Regions from separate parts of the Tsukamurella pseudospumae genome, predicted to be linked through region 3. Evidence: predicted binding sites of a transcription regulator. Region 3 holds the regulator's gene; each other region holds the start of a gene.
The links. The regulator LexA, encoded in region 3, represses DNA repair genes until DNA is damaged. The targets are predictions, from matches to a motif close to CGAACANNTGTTCG.
Positions count from the first base shown of each region.

Region 1: ruvC (crossover junction endodeoxyribonuclease RuvC) is a predicted target of LexA. The motif match lies at 1,340-1,353, and genes of this name have one in related genera.
Region 2: recA (recombinase RecA) is a predicted target of LexA. The motif match lies at 1,545-1,558, and genes of this name have one in related genera.

Region 1 covers NZ_LSRF01000001.1:489,158-491,423, forward strand. Annotated here, with positions in the region: gene AXK60_RS02295 (VanW family protein) at 1-1,220, shown strand, start outside; gene ruvC (crossover junction endodeoxyribonuclease RuvC) at 1,383-1,970, shown strand; gene ruvA (Holliday junction branch migration protein RuvA) at 1,967-2,266, shown strand, end outside.
Region 2 covers NZ_LSRF01000012.1:19,608-21,873, forward strand. Annotated here, with positions in the region: gene AXK60_RS07980 (regulatory protein RecX) at 1-328, opposite strand, end outside; gene recA (recombinase RecA) at 335-1,384, opposite strand; gene AXK60_RS07990 (helix-turn-helix domain-containing protein) at 1,624-2,266, opposite strand, start outside.
Region 3 covers NZ_LSRF01000056.1:516,443-518,708, reverse strand. Annotated here, with positions in the region: gene AXK60_RS16925 (DMT family transporter) at 1-648, shown strand, start outside; gene lexA (transcriptional repressor LexA) at 632-1,342, opposite strand; gene AXK60_RS25925 (LysM peptidoglycan-binding domain-containing protein) at 1,600-2,232, shown strand.

The DNA.
Region 1 (2,266 bases), on a different contig from region 3:
AGCCCAAGGCCGGCGACCGGATCGACCCGGCGCACGCCGCGGCGGCCGTCGCCGCCGCCTGGCCGGACAGCACCGACATCGTGCTCCCCACGGAGAAGGTGACCCCGACCGTGTCCTCGGACACCGTGCACAAGGTCGCGACCGGAGCGGCGGCGCAGGCCGTCGCCGCCGAGGTCGTGCTCCGTCGGGACGGCTCCGGGCAGACGCCCGCGGGCACCGTCGGGCGCGTGTCCGGTGCGGACATCGGCACGTTCCTGTCCTTCCGGCCCGACGGTGCCGGCAACCTCGCGCCGAAGGTCGACCGGGAGGCCGCGAAGAAGCTGCTCGGCACGCGGCTCGAGTCGGCGGTCGCGAAGCCGAAGGACGCGGGGTTCAGCGTCTCGGGTGGCACGCCGACGGTGACCGACGCGGTCCCGGGTCGCGAGGTGGTGTGGGACCCCACGATCGACGCGGTGTCCAAGGCCGTCGTCGAGCAGTCCACGCAGGGCCGCACGGCGACGGCGCAGTTCAAGACCGTCGAGCCCAAGCTCACCACGGCGCGCGCGAAGGAGCTCGGCGTGCGGGAGGTCGTCAGCGAGTTCTCGACCGGCGGATTCAGCGACGCGTCCGGCGTGAACATCCGGCGGGTCGCCCAGCAGGTGAACGGCGCGGTCGTCCTGCCCGGGGAGACCTTCTCGCTGAACGGGTACACCGGTCCCCGCGGCACGGCGCAGGGCTACGTCGAGTCGGGCATCATCAACAACGGGCGCCCCGACAAGGCCGTGGGCGGCGGCATCTCGCAGTTCGCGACCACGTTGTACAACGCCGCGTACTTCGCCGGCCTCGAGGACGCCGGCCACACCGAGCACAGCTACTACATCTCGCGGTACCCCGAGGCGCGGGAGGCCACGGTCTTCGAGGGCGCGATCGATCTGCAATTCACGAACAACACGCCGTACGGCATCGTCATCGAGGCGAGCGGCGGCGCATCGTCGGTGTCGGTGCGGATGTGGAGCACCAAGACCCGAGAGGTGTCCTCGAGCACCGGCTCGCGCAGCCTGGCGACCCAGCCGTCGACCATCCGGCTGCCGAAGGGCCCGCACTGCGTCGCCAGCACCGGCCAGCCGGGCTTCACCACGAGCAACACCCGGACGATCACGGACGCCCGGTCCGGGAGCGTGATCTCGCGCCACACCCGCACCGTCAAGTACGACCCGGTGCCCACCGTCATCTGCGAGTGACCCCAGCCGAATTGAACACCGTTATGGAGAATCCGACCTGCGGGTTTGCTCTCCATAACGGTGTTCAATCGGGGAAGCGTGTTGGTGCGGACCGGCGTACTGGGCGCGGGGTATACTCTCGAACAAAGGTTTGAGTGTTCGACGGTGCGCGGAGGTGCGGTCATGCGGGTGATGGGGGTGGACCCCGGGCTCACGCGCTGCGGCCTGTCGGTGGTCGAGTCGGGACTGGGCCGCAAGGTCACCGCGCTCGACGTCGACGTGGTGCGCACGCCGCCCACGATGCCGCTGCCGGAGCGCCTGCTCGCGGTGTGGACCGCCGCGGAGTTCTGGATGGACACCCACGAGCCGGACGTGATCGCGGTCGAGCGCGTGTTCGCGCAGCACAACGTCTCCACCGCGATGGGGACGGCGCAGGCGGGCGGCGTCGTCGCGCTGGCGGCCGCGCGCCGGGGGATCGACGTGCACTTCCACACTCCGTCGGAGGTCAAGGCGGCCGTCACGGGCAACGGCAACGCGGGCAAGGCCCAGGTCACGGCGATGATCACGCGGATCCTCGGCCTGCAGAAGGCGCCGGAGCCCGCGGACGCAGCCGACGCGCTCGCGCTGGCGGTCTGCCACAGCTGGCGGGCGCCGATGATCGCGCGGATGGCGGAGGCCGATCGCAAGGCGGCGGAGCAGAAGAAGGTGTTCGAACAGCGGCTCGCGGCGCAGCGTCGTGCGGCCAAGAAGGTGACGGGGGGAGTGCGATGATCGCGTCGCTGCGCGGCGAGGTACGGCACATCGGTCTGGACCACGTCGTGATCGAGTGCGGCGGCGTGGGCTACAAGGTCCTCGTCGCCCCGAACACGGCCGGCACGCTGACCAGGGGGAGTGAGGGCTTCCTGCTCACGTCGATGGTGGTCCGCGAGGACTCGCAGACCTTGTACGGCTTCACCGACGGCCCGCAGCAGGAGCTGTTCCACCTGCTCCAGACGGTGCAGGGGGTCGGCCCCCGGCTCGCCATGGCGGCGATCGCCGTGTTGGACCCGGCGCAGATGCAGACGGCG
Region 2 (2,266 bases), on a different contig from region 3:
CGCGGCCGGAGAACTGGTGCCGCGACTGCACCCAGCGCTCCGCGAAGGCCGCATCGTCGATGAGGCCGGCGGCGACGAACTTGTCGAGCATGCGCTCGGTGAGCTCCTCGTCGAACCCCTTCTTGGCGAGCTTCGCCCGCAGCTCAGCCCGGGAATGGTCCCGCATGCCGAGGGCACGGTAGATCAGGTCGCGGGCGAGCGCCTCGCGCTTCGCCGGATCCTGCTCGACCTCCTGCCGCCACCGAGGTTCCCCGTCACCGTCGTCCCGGGGTCGGTGAGATCGCCGACGGCCCCGGGACACGACCTCGTCGTCCGAGTAGTCGGACATCGCGGCCTAGAAGTCGACGGGCGCCGGCGCGATCTCGTCGGCATCGACGGTGATATCCGCGCCCACGCCGAGCTTCTCCTTGATCCGCTTCTCGATCTCGTCGCGGACGTCGGGGTTCTCGAGCAGGAACTTGCGGGCGTTCTCCTTGCCCTGGCCCAGCTGGTCACCGTCGTAGGTGTACCAGGAACCCGACTTGCGGATGAAGCCCTCATTGACGCCCATGTCGATGATCGAGCCCTCGCGGCTGATGCCCTGGCCGTAGATGATGTCGAACTCGGCCTGCTTGAACGGCGGTGAGACCTTGTTCTTGACGACTTTGACGCGAGTACGGTTACCGACCGCGTCGGTCCCGTCCTTGAGGGTCTCGATGCGGCGCACGTCCAGACGCACCGACGAGTAGAACTTGAGCGCCTTACCACCCGTGGTGGTCTCGGGCGAGCCGAACATGACGCCGATCTTCTCGCGCAACTGGTTGATGAAGATGGCGGTGGTGCCCGAGTTGTTCAGCGCGCCCGTCATCTTGCGGAGTGCCTGGCTCATGAGGCGGGCCTGCAGGCCGACGTGGCTATCGCCCATCTCACCCTCGATCTCAGCCTTGGGCACCAGGGCCGCCACCGAGTCGATGACGATGATGTCGAGCGCGCCGGAGCGGATCAGCATGTCCGCGATCTCGAGCGCCTGCTCACCCGTATCCGGCTGTGAGACCAGCAGGGCATCGGTATCGACGCCCAGCTTCGCGGCGTAGTCGGGATCGAGCGCGTGCTCCGCATCGATGAACGCCGCGATGCCGCCGTTGGCCTGCGCCTCCGCGACCGCATGCAGCGCCACCGTGGTCTTACCCGAGGACTCCGGGCCGTAGATCTCGATGACGCGGCCGCGCGGCAGGCCGCCGATGCCCAGCGCCACGTCCAGCGCGATGGAGCCGGTGGGGATCACCGCGATGGGCTGACGCACCTCGTCTCCGAGGCGCATGACGGAGCCCTTGCCGTAGTTCTTGTCGATCTGTGCGAGGGCCAGCTCGAGGGCCTTGTCGCGATCCGGTGCCGCAGGTGCCATGGGACTCTCCGTCCTTGAAGGCCGGAGCGGGGAAGACGCTGCCGGCGCTGGGTTCTTCAGTTGCCACGGACGTTAGAGGGACCCACTGACAAGTTTTCGCATCCGCATCGGATGCGCGCCCTGCCGGCTCGCTCTCGCGTCGAACACCACCGACTATAGGCGAACGACCGTTCGAAGCAAGTATCGAACGCGCGACACGCCGCGCAGCGGTCCGGCCGCGTCCGGGCACCTCGCGGAGATCACATCCGAGCTGCGGTTTCGCCGCTCCGCGCGAAGCGGCCGGGCGTGGTCCCGACCATCGACTTGAAGTGACGGTTGAGGTGCGACTGGTCGTGGAAGCCCACCTCCACGGAGACGTCCGCCGGAGCTCCGCCGGCCAGCAGCATCCTGCGGGCGAGCTCGACCCGCCGGCCGATGAGGTACCGGTGCGGCGGGAGCCCGAACTCCTGGGAGAACTCCCTGACCAGGTGCGTCGGGTCCACGTGGAGCACACGGCCGGCCTCCTCGAGGGTCATGCCCTCGCGGACGCAGCCGTCGAGCAGGTCGCGGAGGGCGTGCGCGAGCGGCCGGTTCCGCGGCGCTCGCGACGGCTCGGGGTTGCCGTCCAGGTGCCATTGCAGCCGTTCGACGATCAGGGCCAGCCGGCTCGCCGCTTCGAACTCCTCACCCGGCACGGCGAGCGCCCGATTGAGCCGGTCGACGCGCCGCCGGAGCGGGCCGTCGAGCAGCGTGGGCCTGCCCACCGCACGACCGACGCCGGTGAGCACCCGCGATTCCAGGTAGATCACGCGCTTGTCGAACCCGCCCGCCGTGAGGCTGTGCCCGTCGTGCGCGACGTGCGGAGGCAGGAGCGTCACGGAGCGGGTCGACGAATCACACCGC
Region 3 (2,266 bases):
GCGCTGATCATCGGCGTCAATCCCGCGGTGACGGCCGTGGTGGCCCGTCTCGTCCTCGGGGAGCACCTGACGGTGCGCAGGGCACTGGCCGCAGTGCTCGGACTGGCGGCGGTCGTGACGGCGTGCTGGTCGACGGTGCCCGCGCTGGCCCATGCCGGGGCGGGCATCGGCTTCACCCTGCTCGGACTGGCTGGCATCGCGCTCGGCGGCGTCTACCAGCAGCGGTTCTGCGGGGACGTCGATCCGGTCGCGGGGAACGCGGTCGGCATGCTCGTCGCGGCGGTGCCGGCGGGCGCATTGACGCTGCTCTTCGACGCGTCGGTGCTCCACCCGGTGCAGGGCGCGGTGGTGCTCGTGCTGATGGTGCTGCTCAGCTCCATGACTGCCACCACGTTGTACCTGCGGGTGATCGGCATCGCGGGCGCGAGCGGCGCCGCGATGCTGTTCGCCGTGATCCCCTCGGTCTCCGCGTTTTTCGCCTTCGTGATGCTGGGCGAGCCGGTGCATCCCGGCGTGGTCGTGGGGCTGGCACTGGGCGGCGCGGCGTGCGCGATCGCCTCCCTCGGAGGACGACGAACGCCGGCTCTCGACCGGGAGGTCGACGAGCCGGCGCTGCCGGAAACGGGAACGCTCAGATCCGCCGCATGACCGTGACGACCTTGCCGAGGATCACCGCGTCGTTCCCGTGGATCGGGTCGAACGCCGGGTTGTGCGGCATCAGCCATACGTCGCGACCCGTGCGGCGGAAGGTCTTCACCGTGGCCTCGCCGTCGAGCATCGCGGCCACGATGTCGCCGTTCTCGGCGACGGACTGCTGCCGGACGACCACCCAGTCCCCATCGCAGATCGCCGCGTCGGTCATCGACTCGCCGACCACTTTGAGAAGGAACAGCGAGCCCTCGCCCACCAACTCACGCGGCAGCGGGAAGATCTCCTCCACCGCCTCCTCCGCGAGGATGGGGCCGCCCGCGGCGATCCGGCCGAGCACCGGCACGAACGCCGGCTCCGGCATCCTGTCCTCGTCCTCCATGACCTTCTGGATGACCTGCGCCGTGCGCTCCTCGGCGCCCTGCACGTTCACTGCGCGCGGGCGGTTGGGATCGCGGTGCAGGAAGCCCAGGCGCTCGAGAGTGCGCAGCTGATGCGCGACCGACGAGGTGGAGGTCAGACCCACCTCGTCTCCGATCTCGCGGATGCTGGGCGGGTAGCCGCGATCGCGCACGGAGCGCCGAATGACCTCGAGCACCTGCTTCTGCCGGCGCGTGAGGTGATCCTCCGAGACATTGCCCTGCGCGTCGCGGAAGCGCTTGTCCCGATGCTGGACCTGTCGTTCCTCTGCCATGTGCCGCTCCTCACGCCCGTTCGGTTCTGCAACCCACTGTAGTCGAGCCGCTGGGTCATGACAAACATCTGTTCGAGAAATTTGCCCGCGTGTCTTCCGCTCCGCTCGAGGGTGTGGTAGAAATCGAACAGAAGTTCTTTCGAACACCTGCACGCACTCCGGTGTGACTGGTGGGGCTGGATGGAAAAACTTGTCAGTCCCCTCCGATAGACCTGTAGGTGAGCGAGAAGGACCCGCTACCGACGTAGGGAGAGATCATGACCGCGATCATCGATCGGGATGTCATCACCGCAGCACAGGAGCCCGCTGCCGAGGCGCAGGCACTGGCGCGGCACGGCTCGGCGGCCGCGGATCGGCGCGGCGCCACCCGGGCCCGCGGCGTGTCGCCGCGGCTCGCCCGGAGTCGTTCGCAGGAGGTGGCGGACCGATCGATCACCTCGTCGAACGAGGTGTCCGAGGGCGCTGTTCGAACGGTGCCCGGCGCGGTCCGCGTGACCGGAGCGCGCGGCGCGGCGCGGCGCACCGTCGAACGCCCGCGCGTGCGTTCGGTCGGTCGGACGCGTCGCGGTGTCTCGCGGGTGGACGGCTGCGCCCGGCGCACCCCGGGCCCGTCCCTGGCCGTGTGCCTGCTGTTCGCGGTCGGCACGTTCGTGGGCCTGCTGGTCCTGTTCGGCGGCGCGCAGCAGGCGGATCCCGCCCCGGCCGGCGCCGCGCAGCCCGCGCTCACGTCGATCGTCACGGTGCGTACGGGCCAGAGCCTCGAGCAGATCGCCCGTGAGATCGCGCCCGATCATGCGCCGGCCTCGGTGATCGCGGAGATCGAGGAGATCAACGGGCTCCGCGACGGGCGGGTCCACGCAGGGCAGACGCTGGTCACCCCGCGGTACTGACGGCACAGCACGAGCGAAGGAGAAGCGGATGACC